Regions from separate parts of the Heyndrickxia sp. FSL W8-0423 genome, predicted to be linked through region 3. Evidence: riboswitches for the same ligand, from Rfam matches in the RefSeq annotation. Region 3 holds a riboswitch; each other region holds the start of a gene.
The links. Region 3 has a riboswitch for S-adenosylmethionine ahead of MKY81_RS02855 (methionine ABC transporter ATP-binding protein). Riboswitches for the same ligand answer to the same signal wherever they lie in the genome.

Region 1 (3,210 bases), 3.4 Mb from region 3:
CTTTCGTTCTCTCATTTCAGTTAAAATAAAATTCGATGTTCCATTTAATATCCCTTGTATTTTGGTGATACGATTTACTTGTAATAGCTGTTTAATCGTTCGAATGATTGGAACTCCTCCAGCTGTTGTTGCTTCAAAGCCAATTTTGGTTTCATTTTGCTGGGCCCTTTGAATTAGTTCATGACCGTGATTAGCAAACATTTCTTTATTAGCAGTAACAACATGGATGCCTTTTTCAATGGCTTGGAGTAAATAGGATCTACTTGGTTCCTCTCCTACAATTGCCTCGAATATCACGTCCAAATCCGGAATATTGATGATATCCTCAAAATTGGTTGTCACAAGAACATTCGCATCAATCTTTCTCTCTTTTGTTTGATCACGAATGAGAATCGCGACAATCTCAACTTCTTTTCCCAATAATTTTCTAAGCTGTGTTTGATGTGAGTGAATGGCACTATAGACACCCTCACCCACCGTTCCAAAACCTAACAATGCTACTTTAATAACTGTCATTACAACCTCCCACCTGCCTTTACCAATCTTCAATTCCTTCATCGGGAAGGCATTTTATACATATCATAAACGGCACCACATATTTACTAGTTATGGAAATGCGGTGCCTGACACCTTCGATTAAACTGTTACACTTGTTGCTTTAAGAATGGCTTGGTTCAGATCGGCTGTGAGATCTTCAACGGCTTCTAGTCCGACGGATAAGCGAATTAGTTCTTCGGTTACACCTGAAACTTTTAATTCTTCGGCGCTTAACTGTTGATGTGTAGTCGATGCTGGGTGAATGATTAAAGATTTAGCATCTCCAACATTCGCTACGTGTGACCATAATTGAATATTATCAATGACTTTTCGCCCTGCTTCTCTGCCGCCTTTAATTCCGAAATTGACAATCGATCCGAAGCCGCCTTTTAAGTATTTAGCTGCTCTTTCATGTGATGGATGTTCTTCTAAACTTGGATGATTAACCCATGCAACTGCAGGATGGTTTTGTAAAAATTGTGCTACTTTACCCGCATTTTCAACATGCTTTTGTACACGCAAGTGTAATGTTTCCAAACCTTGTAATAATAGGAACGCACTATCCGGACTTAAACTTGCACCGAAATCTCGCAAAATTTGTACGCGTAATTTTGTTGCAAACGCCGCTTGTGGAACATCAACACCATAACGGAGACCGTGATAGCTTAGGTCTGGTTCTTTAAAATCCGGGAATCGGTCACTGTTCCAGTCGAATTTCCCACCATCAACTACAACACCGCCAATCGTTGTTCCGTGACCGCCGATCCATTTTGTAGCTGAATGGATGACCACATCTGCTCCCCATTTAATAGGGTTTGAAAGGTATGGAGTACCAAATGTGTTATCAATAATCAGTGGAACACCATTTTCATGAGCAACCTTCGCGACTTCTTCTACATCAAGAACGTGCAGGCTAGGGTTACCGATGATTTCAGCAAATACTGCTTTTGTTTTTGATGTTATCGCGGTTCTAAAATTTTCTGGGTCTGTTGCATCAACGAATTTTACGTTAATTCCATACTTCGGAAGGGTATTAGAAAATAGATTAAATGTTCCACCGTATAAATTTCCGGCAGCGACGATTTCGTCTCCTGCACCAGCGATATTTAGAATGGAGAAAGCAATTGCAGCCATTCCTGAAGACAATGCAACAGCAGCAGTTCCGCCTTCTAATAGGGCAATTCGCTGTTCAAACACATCAACAGTTGGATTGCCGATTCGCGAATAAATGAATCCTTGCTGTTCTAATGCAAATAAACCTTGTGCATGATCTGTATCTTTAAATACATAGGATGTGGTTTTATATACAGGAACTGTACGTGACCCTGTTGTTGGATCTGGTTCTTGCCCTCCGTGTAGTAATAATGTTTCGGGTTGAAATTGTTCGTTTGTCATTTTACATTCCTCCAAAGTTTTTGATTTTTTCTCTAGGCGAGCCGAGAAATTCCTGAAGTGTGATCGTTGAAGTGGGATATACGAAGGGAAGCAAAAAGCCCTCTTCATAAGAAGAGGGCTAATCAATAGGTTCCTCCCCTTATCTTTCAGATCTTTAAAGGATCTGTAGGAATTAGCACCTTTTCAAGCAAAATGCTTGAAGGTTGCCGGGCATCAAAGGGCCTAGTCCCTCCGCCGCTCTCGATAAGAGTGATTCATTTAGTTTTTTTAGAAAATTTTAAATTGCTCTTGTTTTGCATTATAGTAGACGAATTGTTACTTCGTCAACCTTTTTTTATAAAAATTTTTTCTAAGAATAGACGGTGACCGTTCCTTTCCGCGGGGAGGAAGTCGAGCCTCCTCGGCGCTAGCGCCTGTGGGGTCTCGACCTTTTCTCTATATCCCGCAGGAGTCAGGTTCCTTCCGCTCCAATCCACTCTGCGCTTTGTTAAAAGTAACAATCCTTCAGAAAAAGCGATATCATTTAAACCGATGCTTTAATGGCTTCATCAAATTGCTTAATGATATCCTCAGCATCCTCAATTCCAATCGAAATACGAACAACTTGTTGGTTGATTCCTATGTTCTGCTGTTCTTCGAGTGAAAGTGCTCGGTGGGATGTGCCTAACGGATAGGATACGGTCGTTTCAACTCCGGCTAACGTAGGTACAATTTTCACCCAGCCCAACGATGAAAAGAATCGATGGATGTCACATGTGTCAGCTAATTCAATTGTGACAATTGCCCCATTTCCTTTACTGGAAAGATCGGTGGGATAATAGACTTTTTTGATATTTGAATTTTGATAGAGTGCGTCTGCCAATTGTTTCGCATTTGCGGATTGACGTTCCATCCGTAATGCTAATGTTTTTATGCCGCGACAAGTTAGCCAAGCTTCAAAAGAACTTAAATTACTTCCGAGATTCACTACTTTTTGACGTGCTTTCGTCATTAATTCCTCGGAACCAACAACAACTCCCGCCGTCACATCGCTATGGCCGCCTAAATATTTCGTCGCACTATGAGCGACAATATCGATGCCCTCCTGATAGGGATTTAGCAAATATGGTGTGGCAAAGGTATTGTCTACCATTGTATATAAATTATAATCCTTACCTAGTTTTACTAGTGTATCAATCTGTTCCACACGTAAAAAGGGATTTGTAACCGTTTCGGAATATAATAGTTTTGTATTTTCCAGTATTGCATCTCGGATGGCAGTTTGATCAGCAAAGTTTA
Region 2 (3,210 bases), 1.2 Mb from region 3:
ACCCCGTCAAATGATCCGTGGGAAGCGTACTTGGATGTAAAAGATCATGGAAGCCTTGTTCTATCGAATATTGAATTTACAACTACCACCCTTTGTAATATGCGCTGTGAGCATTGTGCGGTAGGATATACGCTGCAGCCAAAGGATCCAAATGCATTGCCGTTAGAGCTGTTACTTCAACGTTTGGAAGAAATTCCACAATTGCGCGCATTGAGTATTACGGGTGGAGAGCCGATGCTTTCAAAAAAATCGGTAGAAAATTATGTTCTTCCATTACTTAAGTATGCCCATCAAAACGGCATCCGAACACAAATTAATTCAAACTTAACCCTTGACCCCGATCGCTACTTATTAATTGCTCCATATTTAGATGTCTTACATATTTCTCATAACTGGGGAACGGTAGATGATTTCATTGATGGTGGGTTTGCTAACATGGCTAGAAAGCCTACGCGCGAACAACGAAAAAAGTTATTTGACCGAATGATTGAAAACAGTCGGCTTCTTTCTGAAAAAGGTGTCATGGTTTCTGCAGAAACAATGTTAAATAAGCGCACACTTCCACATTTAGAACATATTCACCGACAAATTGTCGAGGAAATGAAATGTGCTCGTCACGAGGTTCATCCAATGTATCCAAGTGATTTTGCTGCGAATTTAGAAGTGCTGTCACTTGAACAAACACGCGAAGCAATTCATCATTTGCTTGACATTCGCGATGAAAATACTTGGATGTTATTTGGAACTTTGCCTTTCTATCCATGCAGTCCGAATGAAGAAGATTTAACCTTACTGAAGAGGCTGTATTCGAGTAAAAATGTGACTGTGCGAAATGATCCTGATGGACGTTCACGATTAAATGTAAATATTTTCACTGGGGATGTTATTGTTACTGATTTTGGTGATACACCGCCACTTGGAAATATTCAACATGATGCTCTTCCAGCTTTATATGAAAAATGGATGGCAACACCTTTGGCGAAATCATTGAATTGCCATTGTCCAGCGGTTCAATGTGTGGGTCCAAATGTGCTTGTGAAAGATGCCTATTATCGTGAGGTTGATTTTCAAAAGAGGAAAGCTAATATTAGTTTATAAAATATTTAAACGCTCGGAACACTCTGGGCGTTTAATTTTTACTTACCTTGATAATTAAAGTTCGTTAAAAAAGGGCAAATTCCTTTTACTAGACTTTTCTCTTATATTATTTCAATATATTTTGTAAAACAAATTATTGACAGAACAGCAAAACAAGTGTAATTTAACTTGTAGTTAAATAGTTTTGAATATTCTTATCTAGAGAGGTGGAGGGACTGGCCCTTTGAAGCCTCGGCAGCAGACTTTTCGAAGTACTGTGCCAATTCCAGAAGCGAAAAGCTTGAAGATAAGAAGAGATCCGATTATGGAAATTACCCCTCTTCTTATTTATGTGAAGAGGGTTTTTTATTTTGAGTGAGAGGGGATATATTTTATGACAAAGACATTGACGAAAGCTCCATTTAAAGCTGATCATGTGGGCAGTTTTCTTAGAACGGAGCCGATTAAAGAAGCGAGGAAAGCTTTTGCAAATGGAGAAATCGATAAAGCTGCATTAAAGGCTGTAGAAGATAAAGAAATCGAGAAACTTGTGCAAACGGAAATTGAGGTTGGACTTAAATCAATTACTGATGGGGAATTTCGACGTTCCTATTGGCATTTAGATTTTTTAGCGGGTTTAAAGGGTGTTGAACTGTTTGAAGCGGAATATATTAATAACTTTAAAGGATCGCAGCCGAAAAATAATGCGATTAAAATAGTCGATAAAATAGAATTCCACAATCATTATATGCTCGAACACTTTAAGTTTTTAAAAGATGCCGTAGAAAAGTATGGGGATGGCAGCCAAGTCGCCAAGTTTTCTATACCAAGTCCAAATATGTTATTCACTAGAATTCAAGGGGATGAATATTATAATGGCGATACAGAGCAGTTCTATCGTGATACTGTTGTTGCCTATCAAAAAGCCATTCAAGCATTCTATGATGCCGGCTGCCGATATTTGCAATTAGATGATACTTCGTGGATTGATTTTGTTTCGGAAGAGCGAATCAAAGCAGTTGTTGAAAAACTTGGAATGGATGTACAAGACATCATTGATACGAGAGTACGTTGTTTAAATGATGCGATTTCACAGAAGCCTGATGATATGTTGATTACGATGCATATTTGCAGAGGAAACTTCCGCTCTACCTTTATTACAAGCGGCGGATATCATACGATTTCTGATGCCATTTTTGCAAACTTAAACGTCGATGGACTTTTCCTTGAATATGATGATAATCGTTCAGGCGATTTTGAACCATTAAAAAGTTTTACACGGGGTGACCTGACCGTTGTACTTGGATTAATTACGTCAAAATTCCCGGACCTAGAAGATTCTAATAGAATTAAAGATAGAATAAAAGATAGAATAAAAGAAGCTAGTCAATATATTCCTTTGGAAAACCTAGCCTTAAGTCCTCAATGCGGATTTGCAAGTACGGAAGAAGGGAATGTATTAACCGAAGAGGATCAGTGGAATAAAATTAAACATGTAAATGAAATTGCTAAGGATATTTGGAATACACTCTAAAATGTATGCCTCCTTCCATGATGGAAGGAGGTCATTTCATTTATTTTGGCTATTTTATAAATAAAATTGATTACTCCTAATAGTAAACTGATTTTTAATACAAATGATGTTCTAATTTACCTGTGGCTAACCGGGGAAATTTGGTTTGTGCATCATAAAATTTTGTTTATGACGCATGAAGTTTGGTTTGTGCATCATACTTTGTCATTTGTGGATCATAGACTCTTTTTCAAACGACTAATTTCCAGTCTATAGATTTTTAAAATTTTATTTGTGGCACATCATGCCCGTCTATGTAGTAGATATTTGTTTCATTTAAATTCTCAATTATCTTTGTATAATATTCCAAAATCTCCAAACTCTATTTATATACAGACGAAGGAGAATATCAAATGGCTCAAATCATCTTATGGGGTATACTTATTATTTCATGGCTTTCATTGTTTTTTCTAAAAAAAGATTCTATCCGCCGGTTTATGCCTGTAGCAATTTTTGCTGCCTTATTAGTCACCATAATTGAAGAAATCGGTTATGTTTACAATTGGTGGACGATTCTGGGGAAAATTTTTCCGTGGGAACATTTCATTACATATCCTTTA
Region 3 (3,210 bases):
TTTTATAAAGGGTTCACTTGAAGGGAGGATAGGTGTCAAGCCAAATCAATTTTGTTTAAACGAAACGCAAATTCTTGGATACCAAGTGTGAAAGATAAACAAAATGGTCCAAATGAATAAAGAAAGGGAAATGGAATCATGGTCTTTGAACCTATTCAAATTAATCTTAGTGAATTGAAAATCAATAGTTGTGACCATTCGAGTGCAATTACTCTAGGATCTGCAGTTATCGTTGGCAGAAGAGTGGTTGCAAAGAAAAACCAACCAATTGGTCAACTTTTATCAGATCGTACCACTGTTATATCCTCTAAAAGTTTTACAATTGATGACGATATTGAAGACTTCTTTCGCACAAAAGGCATATAATCAATTAACCCTGTCCCTTTAGGTCGATGGTCTGATATAAAACATAGGAGGTACGAATATGTTATTTGCACCAGCAGTGATTAATCTTCAGACCTTTAAACTGAATTCAATAGATCACACAGCGGTATTAAATATCGGGCAATGCCAGCTATTAGATATTTTTGTCGCCTATAAAAGGAATCAAGGAATTGGAGAACAAAACGGTGATGGGGTTCGGATAATCTTACCTGTTTCATCCGTGTTAGACTCAGATTTCATTGATAGTCCTGCAGTTAAAAATAGTATTGTTTAGTTTGATTTCGTAAATAAGGAGTGACATGTATGTTTTTTTTCACACCTATGGTTGTTAATCTTCTCGGATTTAAAATTAATTCAGTCGATAACTCCTCTGTTATAAACGCTGGGCCAGTTCAATCAATTGATCAATTTACGGCTTATAAGCGAAACCAAGCTTTTGGAGAACTAAACGGTGATTTATCTCCAACCACTTTGCCTATTACAGCAATTGTTGATCCGGACGTAAGTGACAGCCCCGCTGTTAAAAATAGTGTTATTTAGTCGTACTTTTTCTAATTGTATAAGTTCAGCTAAATAAATTTAACAAATTTTTAAAAGGCTATTGACTTATTATATTTTTCGAAATAATATTAAGACTATTAAATTACAAAATTAAATAAAATGACTATGACTTATCCAGAGAGGTGGAGGGACTGGCCCTTTGAAGCCTCGGCAACGGGTTTGCATTTATGCAAATACCGTGCTAATTCCTGCGAATCGGGGTTTTTTCGATTCGAAAGATAAGAAGTAGATTGGTTAGTTTATACGAACCCTTCTTCTTATCTGTTCTTGGATAAGAAGAAGGGTTTTTTATTTATTGAAAGGGAGGATCAAGCAACATGATTAAATTTGAAGGTGTAAGCAAAGTGTTTCAGTCAAAAGGCAGAGAAGTGGCAGCTGTGCAGGATGTTTCTCTTTCAATCGAAAAGGGTGAAATATTTGGTGTAATTGGTTTTAGTGGTGCTGGAAAAAGTACTTTGCTTCGACTGGTAAATCTTTTAGAAAGGCCAACATCAGGAAAGGTAATTGTTAACGAACAAGAAAATCTCTCCCTATCAGAGAAGGAACTTCGAAAGATGAGACAAAGAATCGGAATGATCTTCCAAACCTTTAATCTATTTAACTCAAGAACGGTGTTCGGAAATGTTGCCTATCCGTTAAAAATAGCAAAAGTGCCGAAACAGGAGATTAATAGAAGAGTAACGGAACTGTTGCAATTTGTCGGGTTAGCTGATAAAGCAAATTATTATCCTGAACAACTGTCAGGAGGACAAAAGCAGAGGGTGGGAATTGCGAGAGCACTAGCCACTTCACCAGACATTTTAATTTGTGATGAAGCGACATCGGCTCTTGATCCGGAAACAACGAGCGATATTTTGACACTATTGAAGAGGGTAAATGAGGAATATAATGTGACGATACTATTGATTACTCATGAAATGCAAGTTATTCGAACGATATGTGATCGTGTTGCTGTGATGGAGAATGGACGAGTGATTGAAGAAGGTAGCGTCTTTAATCTTTTTACTAATCCTACAACTAAAACAACAAAAAACTTTATTAGCTCCGTCCTAAACGACAAAATCTCACCGCAACTTTTTGAAAAATTGTGCGGAAATAAGTCTAGTCATCTATACCGGATTATTTTTACCGGTGAAGAGACGAGTAAACCATTGCTATCAAACATTGCAAAGTCCTTTGAAGTAGATGTAAATATTCTTTATGGAAATATTAGCGAAATACAGGAAGTTCTCTTTGGTAATTTAATTGTTGAGTTACAAGGGAATCAAGTAGAGATAGGAAGAGCTGTTAATCATTTGCAACAATATGTAGAAGTGCAGGAGGTTACAAGTCATGCAAGTTGATTGGAGTACATTTTGGCCAAGGATATTCCAAGCATCCGGTCAAACGATAACAATGGTTATTTTTACACTGATTTTTGCAACAATATTTGGCTCAATCATTGGGTTGCTCCTTTTTGTGACAAGAAAGGGGAATATTTTAGAGAATCAAACGGTTTCTACGATTCTTAATATCTTAATTAATATTATTCGGCCAATTCCATTCATTATTTTTTTAGTAGCGATTAGTCCTTTGACCCGTGCTGTGATGGGGTCAACTATCGGAACGGCCGCTGCCATTTTTCCGATGACTATTGCAGCATCCTTTGGAATTGCTCGCGTTGTCGAGAATAATTTAGTGTCTATCGATCCTGGAATCATCGAGGCGGCAAAAGCGATGGGTGCCAGTAAACTTCAAATTATTTTTGGCGTATTAATTCGAGAAGCATTAGGACCATTAATCCTTGGTATAACCTTTATTACAGTAGGATTAATCGATTTCTCCGCCATGGCTGGAACTGTTGGTGGCGGAGGTCTCGGAGATTTAGCAATGACATATGGTTATCAGCGATTTGATAAATCTGTCATGATTGTTACGGTCGTGCTATTGATTATCCTTGTTCAAATTGCTCAATTCATTGGAAACTATCTAGCAAAAATTTTCTTGCGAAGATAATGAATAATACAAAACATCAGAAGAAAAGAGGAAACAATGTGAAAAAGACAATTTTATTAAGTGTTATTGCAGTATTTATCTTTTCCCTTTTAGCTGCTTGCGGAAAAGAAACGAGTGGCAACTCTAAAGTGGTGACCATTGGTGTAACCGGGTCGGATGGACAAATGTGGGATATTATTAAGGAAAAAGCAAAAAAAGAAGGGATTACGATTAAGTTAAAAGAGTTCTCGGATTATACGATCCCTAACCAGGCATTAGCAGATGGAGACA

Region 1: it holds a riboswitch for S-adenosylmethionine, as region 3 does, so the genes downstream of both, MKY81_RS20450 (O-acetylhomoserine aminocarboxypropyltransferase/cysteine synthase family protein) here and MKY81_RS02855 (methionine ABC transporter ATP-binding protein) in region 3, are expected to answer to the same signal.
Region 2: it holds a riboswitch for S-adenosylmethionine, as region 3 does, so the genes downstream of both, MKY81_RS08985 (5-methyltetrahydropteroyltriglutamate--homocysteine S-methyltransferase) here and MKY81_RS02855 (methionine ABC transporter ATP-binding protein) in region 3, are expected to answer to the same signal.

The regions. Positions count from the first base shown of each region.
Region 1 is NZ_JBBPBE010000001.1:4,002,099-4,005,308, forward strand. It holds gene MKY81_RS20445 (homoserine dehydrogenase) at 1-516, opposite strand, end outside; gene MKY81_RS20450 (O-acetylhomoserine aminocarboxypropyltransferase/cysteine synthase family protein) at 637-1,932, opposite strand; SAM riboswitch class I at 2,069-2,182, opposite strand; gene MKY81_RS20455 (trans-sulfuration enzyme family protein) at 2,456-3,210, opposite strand, start outside.
Region 2 is NZ_JBBPBE010000001.1:1,786,854-1,790,063, reverse strand. It holds gene yfkAB (radical SAM/CxCxxxxC motif protein YfkAB) at 1-1,098, shown strand, start outside; SAM riboswitch class I at 1,290-1,391, shown strand; gene MKY81_RS08985 (5-methyltetrahydropteroyltriglutamate--homocysteine S-methyltransferase) at 1,472-2,611, shown strand; gene MKY81_RS08980 (hypothetical protein) at 3,004-3,210, shown strand, end outside.
Region 3 is NZ_JBBPBE010000001.1:585,176-588,385, reverse strand. It holds gene MKY81_RS02870 (hypothetical protein) at 139-366, shown strand; gene MKY81_RS02865 (hypothetical protein) at 425-658, shown strand; gene MKY81_RS02860 (spore germination protein) at 688-924, shown strand; SAM riboswitch class I at 1,053-1,170, shown strand; gene MKY81_RS02855 (methionine ABC transporter ATP-binding protein) at 1,263-2,288, shown strand; gene MKY81_RS02850 (methionine ABC transporter permease) at 2,278-2,940, shown strand; gene MKY81_RS02845 (MetQ/NlpA family ABC transporter substrate-binding protein) at 2,979-3,210, shown strand, end outside.